DNA from 3 places in the Mesorhizobium sp. LMG17149 genome. Region 3 is predicted to be linked to each of the others. Evidence: predicted binding sites of a transcription regulator. Region 3 holds the regulator's gene; each other region holds the start of a gene.
The links. The regulator PhoB, encoded in region 3, activates phosphate uptake and scavenging genes when phosphate is short. The targets are predictions, from matches to a motif close to TGTCATNNANCTGTCAT.

Region 1 (3,547 bases), on a different contig from region 3:
CCTTGTCGACCATCTTGCGCAGATTGCCGGAGCTGTAGCCATTCTTGAAGTCGCCGACGCCGGAGGCCCAGGTGGTGCCGGCATCGAAGGTGCCCTTCAGAACTTCAAGGACAAGCTGTTCATGGCCGCCGCCGAAGCCGGTCGACGCGAAATAGCTCTTCACATCCATGCCGATGTCTTTGGGCAGCGAGGTGACCGGAACCAGGTAGCCGGAAGTCGAATCGGGATCGGCGAAACCGAGTTTCTTGCCCTTCATGTCAGCGAGTGTCTTGATGCCGGAATCCGCACGGGCGACCATAACCGAATGGTAGCCGGTCGAACCGTCGGTCTGGACCGTCGTCAGGATCGGCTGAACCGCGTCCTTGTTCTCGAGGTAGACCTTGGCGTAGGCGGAAGCGCCGAGTTCGGCATAGTCGAGCGTGCCGCCGAGCAGACCCTGGATGACGCCGTCGTAGTCGGCGGCCGGGAACAGCGAAACTTTCTCGACGCCGAGAACTTGCTTGATGTGGTCGGCGAAGCACTGGTAGTTGCGCAGACGGTCGGCTTCGTTCTCGCCGCCCAGAATGCCGACGCGGAATTCCTTCAGATCCTGTGCCTGGACCGAGCCCATCGCCATGGCCATGATGGAAACGGCACCGAAAAGTATCTTTCTAAACATCTCGTCTCTCTCCTGTTGGTCCCGGCATCGCGCCGGCTGCGTTGGGATATGATGCCCTTGACGCGGGCTGGCGATCCAGGTCGCTCAGTAACCAGGAAAGGCTGGCTCAAGCGGTCCGGCGGATGCGGCGATTTTTTGCTTGATGATGACACTGGTCGAGGTGATGGCCTCGGAGATTTCGCCGCCGCTGCTGTCGGCGCCGTAGACCATGCGCACGGCCTCGCGGTTGAGCTCTTCCGGCGGGCCGTCGAAGACGACCTTGCCGGCAGCCATGCCGATGATACGGTTGCAATAGGTGCGGGCCGTGTCCAGCGTGTGCAGGTTGGTGATCACGGTGATGCCTTCGCGCAAATTGATATCCTGCAGCGAATCCATAACCACCTTGGCGTTGAGCGGATCGAGTGACGCGATCGGCTCGTCGGCGAGGATCACCTTCGGCTGCTGCATCAACGCGCGGGCAATGGCGACGCGCTGCTGCTGGCCACCCGACAAGGTGCCGGCGGCCTGCAGCGCGGTGCGGGCGATATCGAGACGCTCCAGCGCTGCTATCGCCTCGGCTCGTTCCTCGCGGGAGAAGATGCCGAGCAGGTTCGACATGGTGGAGCGGTGGTTCAGCCGGCCGAGAAGCACATTGGTCAGCACGTCGAGGCGCGGCACCAGGTTGAACTGCTGGAAGATCATGGCGCAATCGCGCTGCCAGCGCCGTAGTGGCGAACCGCGCAGCTGGGAGACCTCGGCGCCGTCAAAAAAAATCGACCCCTGGCTGGGATCGATGAGACGGTTGATCATGCGAAGAAGGGTCGATTTGCCAGCGCCCGAACGGCCGATGACGCCAACCATCTGACCATGCGGGATCGCGATGTTGATGTCGCTGACGGCAGTGTTCTTGCCAAATCGTCGGGTGACACCGCGGATTTCGAGCGTGGCGGAATTTGCTGGCATGGGGGCAGGTTCCAGGTCCGGACCATTGATCGTCAGGCTCTCGCCTAGCGCAGCCACATGAACCTGCCGTGTCGCGGTGATGTCAGTTTTGTTACGCTCCACAGGTGTGGAGTTTACGGTCGGCCTAGGACCAGCAGTTTCCTCGAAGTGCTCCAGGTCCCTGACGCTGCAGAAGGCGGGCGGCTTAATTTCGACTACAGGAGCTTGCTGCTCGAAAAGCGTCAGGCATCGTCGAACAGGCCCCGCCATGCGGCGGCCCGATCGTCCGCAAGATGCTGGATCTGGTAGGGGAAAGTGATGTGGAAGACGTAAGCGTTGTGACCGCTATGCCGGTAACCGAACGGCACGGCCAGTGCGTTACGCCAAGCCGCGTCCTGCGCCGGTGATGTGTCAGGGATATGAAACAGGTTCGCCCATGACGATGACGTGATGGCTTATCCGCCGTATTTTTCCAGAAAAGCCTCGGCCTCAAGCTCCCGGAAATCATCCAACGCGGCGCGCAGCCTTGCATGGTCCCAGTCCCACCAGGCGAGCGCCTGGTAACGTTCGGCCGTGCGGCGATCGAAGCGCTCGCGGATCGGTTTGGCCGGCACGCCGCCGACAATGGTATAGGGCGCGACATCTTTCGAGACCACCGCACCCGCGCCGACCGCGGCGCCATCGCCGACGGTGACGCCGGGCAGGATAGTCGAGCCGTGACCGAGCCAGGTGTCGTGGCCGATGGTGACGCGTTTGGCGCGGCGCTGGGCGAAGAATTCTGTCTCGTGCTCGGCATCGTCCCAGTAGTCCGAGGCGCGATAGGTGAAGTGATGCAGCGTCGGCCGCCAGGTCGGGTGGTTGGTGGCGTTGATGCGAACGCTGGCCGCGATGTTGGCGAACTTGCCGATCGTCGCGCACCAGACGGAGCAGTCCTGCATCATGTAGGAATAGTCGCCAAGTTCGCTTTCCGAGACCCGGCTGCGGTCGGCGATCTCGGTCCAGCGGCCGAGCGTCGAATTCTGTACATCCGCCGTCGGGTGGACCAGCGGCGTCTCGGACAATTTCCTGCTCATGCGGCGATTTTTCCGGACGCGAACGCGGTGACGTCGATGATGCGGTCGGCAACCGCCTCGCGCACATCGTGGTCATGGAAGATGCCGAGCAGGGCGACATCAGCCGCCTTCTTGGCGGCGATGAGTTCGATCACGACATCGCGGTTCCTGGCGTCGAGCGACGCGGTCGGCTCGTCAAGCAGCAGGATCGGATGCTCGGTGATGAAGCCGCGCGCGATGTTGACGCGCTGCTGCTCGCCGCCGGAGAAGGTCGCAGGCGGCAAAGCCCAGAGTTTCTCCGGCAGGTTGAGCTGCGCCAGCAAGGCGCGGGCCTTGCCGCGGGCAATCTCGCGATCCTCGCCGCGCTCGACCAGCGGTTCGGCGACGACATCGAGCGCTGAAACGCGCGGCACGGTGCGCAGGAACTGGCTGACATAGCCGATCGTTTGCCGGCGCACCGCAAGCACGGTGCGAGGGCTGGCGGTGGCGAGGTCGATCAGCCCGTCATCGTGCGTGACGATGATCTGGCCTTCGTCGACGGCATAGTTGCCGTAGAGCATCTTCAGGATCGAGCTCTTGCCGGCACCGGACGGGCCGCCGAGCACGGTGCATTCGCCGGCCCTGATCGAGAACGAGACACCGGCGACAACAGGCAGTTTGATGCCGTCGCGCAGGTGCATGGTGAAGCTCTTGGCGACGTCGGAGACAACGAGGGGGGTTGCCATCAGAAGGTTCTCCAATCGTCAGTCGTTTGCGTCATCGTCAAACCTGCAGAATCGAGGAAACAAGCAATTGCGTGTAAGGCGCGCGCGGGTCGTCGAGCACGCGGTCGGTGAGACCGCTTTCGACGACGCGGCCGTCCTTCATCACCATCATGCGCTGCGACAAAAGCCGCGCCACGGCAAGGTCATGGGTG
Region 2 (3,547 bases), on a different contig from region 3:
CAGGATATGATAGGGCAGGAAGGCTGGGCTGACGGCACCCATCTGCTCAGCCGGCCCGGTGCGGTTTGACCAGATGACCAGCGGCGTCTCGTGATGCTCGAGAGCAGCCTCGGGCGACGCTTCCTTGCGCGGCGCGACATTGTCCTTGAGGAAGCCGGTTTCGACATAGACCGGCCCCAGCGGCGGCAGATGGTCGCCGAAGAAGGCGATTACGGTGGGGCGGGAGCGTTTCTTGGCCCATTCGACGAGGCGTTCGAGGCCGCGATCGGCATCGGCTGAGCCCTCGGCGTAGCTGAGTAGCGATTCGCGCGCCCACTGGCTGATCGGCGCCTGCACCCTATGCGTGGGATTGTAATAGCGGTTCGGCTCGTAGGGACCGTGGTTTTGCAGGCTGACCGCAAAGAAGAACACCGGCTCGTCGCTGGCGTCGGCCTCGCTGATGATCTCGTCGGTCATCGCCGCATCCGATGCCAGTGGCCCGCGCTTTTGCATTGGCGGCAGCGTCTCTTCCGACTTGAAATCGTTGAAGCCGAAATCGGCATAGACCGCGCCACGGTTCCAGAACCAGTTGGTGCCGGGATGGATGGCGCGCGCCCGGTAACCCTGGCTCTTCAGGAAGGTCGCGAGCGAAGGCGTCGGCGTGCGCACATATTGCTGATAGGGGATGCTGCCTGCCGGCAGGAACGCGTTGGAGAAGCCGGTCAGCGCCTCGAACTCGATATTGGCGGTCATGCCGCCGAACTCCGGCGAGAACATCGAGCCCGAGCGCAGCGCCCGCACATTGGGGATTGGATCTGGCGTGATGGTGACGCCAGGCAACTTGGTCGGATCCCAGAAGGATTCGCTCATGACGATGATGATGTCCGGCTTCTCGGCCGGCACCGAGGCGGTCACATCAGGCCTGGCTATCGCTGCGATCGCCTTGTCGGAATAGCCCGGCGGCGCCGAGACATGCGCCATTGGCACGTTGAGGGCAAAGGCCAGCGCAAAGCCGTTGGAGGCATAGTTTTCCTTCTGGTCCCACATGATCGGGATGATCTGCAGCCGATCCCTGGTCCAGGAGAAGGTGGCGTAGTCCATGATCGAAACGAAGAAGGCGAGTAGCGGCACTGCCAGCGTCAGCCGCGCAAGGCGCCCCTTGCGGCTGAGTGCGGGAACCTTGCGGCGCCATAGCCGCCAGCCGTAGACGAGCAGCGACAGGCCGGCGACGATGCCGACGACCATGGCAAGCGCGGTCATCGGCCGTTCGCGTACCAAAAGCGGCAGCAGCGCGAAGATCTGGCGGGCATAGAGGAAATCGGTCGGATAGAGCGGATCGCCGAGATAGTGCGACTTCTGGTGACCGACGAAAGCAAGCGACAAGGTCAGCGGCGCGACGATCATCAGGCTCTGGTGGCTGCGGCCGAGCACCGCATCGAAGCCGATCAGGAGCAGCGCAAACACGACGATGGTGGTCCAGCCCGGCTTGAACGGCTGCAGGAAGAAGGAGATGGTTCCGGCAAAGTCGCCGCGCACGATCAGTTCGATGGCAAACACCAGGATAGCGGCAATCGCCAGGCTGATCAGCCCATAGCGCACGACCGGCCATCTCCTGCCCGGCAGATAGCCGGTGGAAGGGTCGTCTTCCAGGAACTGTGGCGCGGCCTTGCCGGTGCGTTTGTAACTCTTTGCCACTTTAACTTCCCCACCCAGCGACAAGCACGTCACTCGATTGTCATGGAATTGTCACGCAAAGCTAGCGCCTGTAACGGAAATAAGAAGAGCCAGCAAACGAATCGTGAGCGGTTTTCATCAGGAGTGATCGCCAAAAACCCTTTCGCAACAGGCACTCGGCGGACGAGGCTGCCCTCGGGCAGGGTCGAACCGGGCTTGACTTGGCGCCCCGCCATGCGTCACAGGCAGGAAAAACCCGTCTTCAGGCAAGCAAAACCAGCCCTTGGGAGCCCTCGCATGGCCGTTGCATTCACCTTTCCCGGACAAGGCAGCCAGGCGGTCGGCATGGGCAAGGATCTCGCCGACGCCTTCCCCGAAGCGCGCAGGGTCTTCCAGGAAGTCGACGATGCGCTCGGCGAAAATCTGTCGAAGCTGATCTGGGAAGGGCCGGAAGAGACGTTGACGCTGACCGCCAACGCGCAGCCGGCGCTGATGGCGGTGTCGCTGGCCGCGATCCGGGCGCTGGAATCGCGCGGCTTCTCGCTGAAAGGCAAGATCGCCTATGTCGCCGGTCATTCGCTAGGCGAATATTCGGCGTTGGCCGCTGCCGGCTTCGTTTCGGTTGCCGATGCCGCCCGGTTGCTGCGCATACGCGGCAATGCCATGCAGGCGGCGGTGCCGGCCGGCGAGGGCGCCATGGCGGCGATCATCGGATTGGAACAGGCCGATGTCGAAGCCGCTTGCGCGGAAGCCGCCAAAGGCTCTGTCTGCCAGATCGCCAACGACAATGGCGGTGGCCAACTGGTCATCTCCGGCGCCAAGGCCGCGGTCGAACTGGCCGCGAAACTGTGCACCGAGAAAGGCGCCAAACGCGCGCTGATGCTGCAGGTGTCCGCGCCCTTCCATTCCGCGCTGATGGCGCCGGCCGCGAACGTCATGCGCGAAGCCCTGGCCGGCGTGGCAAAGAACGCGCCGGTGGTTCCCGTCCTCTCCAATGTTACGGTCAGCCCGACCAGCGATCCAGACGAGATCGCCCGCCGCCTGGTCGAACAGATAACCGGCCGCGTGCGTTGGCGCGAGACGGTGGAATGGTTCGGCGCAAACGGCGTCACCACGCTTTACGAGATCGGCGCCGGCAAGGTGCTTTCAGGATTGGCGCGGCGCATCAACCGCGATGTCGCCACCGCGTCGGTCGGCACCGCGGCTGACGTCGAGGCGGCCATGGCGGCGCTTGCATAAAGCGTCATTTGATCCCATCCCTGTAAAGGGTGTTCTCTTCTCAATCAGGAGACAAAAATGTTCGAATTGACTGGCCGCAAGGCGCTCGTCACCGGCGCATCCGGCGGCATCGGCGAGGCGATCGCCAGGATGTTGCATGCGCAGGGCGCGATCGTCGGCCTGCATGGCACCCGCGTCGAGAAACTGGAAGCGCTGGCTAGCGAGCTTGGCGACCGGGTCAAGCTGTTCCCGGCCAATTTGTCCAACCGTGAGGAGGTCAAGGCGCTCGGCCAGAAAGCCGAAGCCGATCTCGAAGGCGTCGACATCCTGGTCAACAACGCCGGCATCACCAAGGACGGCCTGTTCGTGCGCATGTCGGATGCCGACTGGGACAGCGTGCTCGAGGTCAACCTGACCGCCGTGTTCAGGCTGACCCGCGAACTCACCCACCCGATGATGCGCCGCCGCCATGGCCGCATCATCAACATCACCTCGGTGGTCGGCATCACCGGCAATCCCGGCCAGACCAATTACTGCGCCTCAAAGGCCGGCATGATCGGCTTCTCCAAATCGCTGGCACAGGAGATCGCCACCCGCAACATCACCGTCAACTGCGTCGCTCCGGGCTTCATCGAATCGGCGATGACCGACAAGCTCAACGACAAGCAGAAAGAGG
Region 3 (3,547 bases):
TCCGTCGCCGTCATCGACTATGCCGGCCAGGTAATATCCGAGGAACAGCGCCGGCTGGACACGCTGACGATGTCGCGCGAGTCGCTGATCGGGGAATGCACGGCCATCGTGCGGCGCCGCCTGGCAGATCCCGACCTGGACGTGCGCAGCATCGCCCGCATCGCGCTGGCCATCCAGGGCATCACCGACACCCGTGCCCGCGCCATGCTGTGGTCGCCGATCACGCCGCACACCGACATCGCCTTCGCTGACATATTCGAAGACGAGTTCGGCATCCCCGCCATAATGGAGAACGACTGCAACATGATGGCGGTGGCGCTGCGCTGGCGCGACCCCGATCGTTACCGCGACGATTTCATCGCTATCCTTTTGTCGCACGGCATCGGCATGGGACTGGTGCTGAAGGGCGAATTGTTCACCGGCACCCATTCTTCGGGCGGCGAATTCGGCCACATGATCCATCGGCCGAACGGCGCGCTATGTCGCTGCGGACGGCGCGGCTGCGTCGAAGCCTATGCGGGCAATTACGCCATATGGCGCAACGCCAGGCAGATGGGCGAGGATGCAGAACCCGTTGCCGATGTCAGCGACGCCGACATGCGCGCCCTGGCTGCCGCGGCCCGCGAAGGTGACGGACCCGAACGGGAAGCCTATCGCAAGGCCGGCGAAGCGCTCGGCTACGGCCTCGGCAGCCTGTTCGCGCTGATCGATCCGGCGCCGGTCGCCATGGTCGGTGTCAGCGCCGCCGCCTTCGACCTGATCGAGCCGGCATTGCGGCAAGCGATTGCCCAGACCGCCGGCGGCCAGCATTCCAAATCGATTTCCTTCGACACCGAGCCGAACGAACTGCCGCTGATCCGCGAAGGCTGCGCCATGCGGGCGCTGATCTTCGTCGATCAGGAGATTTTTGCGCCGGGCGTGCAGGCGAGATCCGGTTTCGGCGGCAAGAACGTGGCGTGAGTTCAAACGAGGGAGTTCAGTCCTCTCGGATGGCGTATCCGGCCCCACGGATCGTGCGGATGACATCAGGCATACGGCCATTGTTGACCGCCTTGCGCAGCCGGCCGACATGCACGTCGACCGTGCGCTCATCGATGTAGATCGTCTCGCCCCAGACATTGTCGAGCAGCTGGCTGCGCGAGAACACGCGGCCTGGATGGCGCATCATGAATTCGAGCAGGCGGAATTCCGTCGGCCCAAGCCGGATCTCGCTCTTCTTGCGATAGACACGGTGCGACTCGCGATCGAGCACGATATCGCCGACCTTGAGCACGCTGGACAGCACTTCCGGCTTGGCCCGGCGCAGCAGCGCCTTGACCCTGGCCATGAACTCCGGCGTCGAGAAGGGCTTGACCAGATAGTCGTCGGCGCCGGTCGACAGGCCGCGCACGCGGTCGCTTTCCTCGCCTCGCGCGGTCAGCATGATGATCGGCAGCCGCTCGGTCTCGGGACGCATTCGCAGGCGCCGGCAGAGTTCGATGCCCGAAACCGCAGGCACCATCCAGTCGAGCACCAGAAGATCGGGAACGTTCTCCTGCAGCCGGATTTCGGCCTCATCGCCGCGCGTCACGACCTCGACCTGGTAACCTTCGGATTCAAGATTGTAGCGGAGCAGCACGCCTAGCGGCTCCTCATCCTCCACCACCATGATGCGTGGTGCGATCATCGGCTGGTCACCCCTGTTATGCCGCTGGCGCGGACATTGCCGTCTCGTCCTGCTTCGGACGATTGGCTGGCAGCTGCGTGCCGGTCAAAACATAGTAGGCATTTTCGGCGATGTTGGTCACGTGGTCGCCGATCCGCTCGAGGTTCTTGGCGCAAAACAACAGGTGCGTGCACGCCGTGATGTTGCGGGGATCTTCCATCATGTAGGTCAGCAGCTCGCGGAACACCGAGGTGTATTTGACGTCGATGCGTTCATCATTGTTTCTGAGCGTGGCAAGCGCTGCCGCGTCAGCGGCGGCATACTCGTCGACGACCCCCTGCACCTGGATCAGCACCAGCTGCGCCATCGCGTCGATCGAATGCGAAAGATCGTGCGGCGTGACGCTCAGCCCGACAGTGCCGACGCGCTTGGCGATGTTCTTGGCAAGGTCGCCGATGCGCTCGAGGTCGCCGGCCATGCGGATCGAACCGACCACCGCACGCAGATCGTTGGCCATTGGCTGGCGCTTGGCGATCAGCGTGATGGCGCGATCGTCCAGCTCGCGCTGGCGGGCATCCATGATGGCATCGTCGGAAACCACGCGCTGCGCCAGCGCATTGTCCGAATTGAGCAAAGCCTTGGTCGAGCCACTGACCATCGAGCGGGCGAGATCGCCCATGTCGCGGATCAGCTGGCTGATCTGCTCCAGATCCTCATCGAAAGATGCAACGGTATGTTCACCCATGATCTTCGTCCCTCATATGCCTGAGCTCAGCCGAACCGGCCGGTGATGTAGTCCTGGGTGCGTTTGTCGTCGGGGGTGGTGAACATCTTGTCGGTGGCGCCCTCCTCGACCAGATAGCCTAGATGGAACATCGCGGTGCGCTGCGACACGCGCGCGGCCTGCTGCATCGAATGGGTGACGATGACGATCGTATAGTTCTGGCGCAGTTCGTCGATCAGTTCCTCGACGCGAGCAGTGGCGATCGGGTCGAGCGCCGAACACGGTTCGTCCATCAGGATCACCTCGGGTGACACGGCGATGGCGCGTGCAATGCACAGACGCTGCTGCTGGCCACCGGAAAGACCCGTGCCAGGTTCCTGCAAACGGTCCTTCACCTCGTTCCAGATCGCCGCCTTCTTCAAGCTCGACTCGACGATCTGATCCATGTCGGCCTTGCGCTTGGCCAATCCGTGGATGCGCGGGCCATAGGCGACGTTCTCGTAGATCGACTTGGGGAACGGATTGGGTTTCTGAAACACCATGCCGACGCGCGCCCTGAGTTCGACGACATCGATGTTCTTGTCGTAGATGTCTTCTTCGTCGAGCGTTATCTTGCCGGTTACCCGCGCGGAATCGATGGTGTCGTTCATGCGGTTGAGGCAACGCAGGAAGGTCGACTTGCCGCAGCCGGAGGGGCCGATCAGCGCCGTCACCTGATTCAGGCGGACGTCGAGATTGACATCGAACAGCGCCTGCTTCTCGCCATAGAACACGCCGACCTTGTCGCCGCGCATTTTGATCACTTCGTTCGACTTGGCGTTCATCTTATCGCCCACTGCATTTTCAAGGGACTGTTCGGTCATGATGTTCATACCAAAATGCCTTTTTTCTACCAGCGCCGCTCGAACCGACGCCGAAGCACGATCGCGGTGATGTTCATGGCCATGAGGAAGACGAGCAGGATGATGATCGCGCCCGACATGCGCTCGACGAAGGCGCGCTCGGCCTCGTTCGCCCACATATAGATCTGCACCGGCAGCGCGGTGGCCGGATCGAAAGGCGTCGTCGGTGGATCGGCGACGAAGGCGACCATGCCGATTAGCAGCAGGGGCGCGGTTTCACCGAGCGCACGCGCTAGACCGATGATGGTGCCGGTGAGGATGCCGGGTGCGGCAAGC

Region 1: a site for PhoB is predicted at 1,680-1,696, ahead of phnC (phosphonate ABC transporter ATP-binding protein). Genes of this name have one in related genera too.
Region 2: a site for PhoB is predicted at 1,713-1,729, ahead of NP945_RS04105 (LTA synthase family protein). Genes of this name have one in related genera too.

What each region holds. Positions count from the first base shown of each region.
Region 1 covers NZ_JANIFL010000001.1:282,856-286,402, forward strand. The annotation lists gene phnD (phosphonate ABC transporter substrate-binding protein) at 1-658, opposite strand, end outside; gene phnC (phosphonate ABC transporter ATP-binding protein) at 743-1,600, opposite strand; gene NP945_RS01330 (DapH/DapD/GlmU-related protein) at 2,035-2,652, opposite strand; gene phnL (phosphonate C-P lyase system protein PhnL) at 2,649-3,356, opposite strand; gene phnK (phosphonate C-P lyase system protein PhnK) at 3,394-3,547, opposite strand, start outside.
Region 2 covers NZ_JANIFL010000002.1:161,233-164,779, reverse strand. The annotation lists gene NP945_RS04105 (LTA synthase family protein) at 1-1,698, opposite strand, end outside; gene fabD (ACP S-malonyltransferase) at 1,951-2,892, shown strand; gene fabG (3-oxoacyl-[acyl-carrier-protein] reductase) at 2,950-3,547, shown strand, end outside.
Region 3 covers NZ_JANIFL010000008.1:265,506-269,052, reverse strand. The annotation lists gene NP945_RS20900 (ROK family protein) at 1-960, shown strand, start outside; gene phoB (phosphate regulon transcriptional regulator PhoB) at 977-1,666, opposite strand; gene phoU (phosphate signaling complex protein PhoU) at 1,683-2,390, opposite strand; gene pstB (phosphate ABC transporter ATP-binding protein PstB) at 2,417-3,241, opposite strand; gene pstA (phosphate ABC transporter permease PstA) at 3,259-3,547, opposite strand, start outside.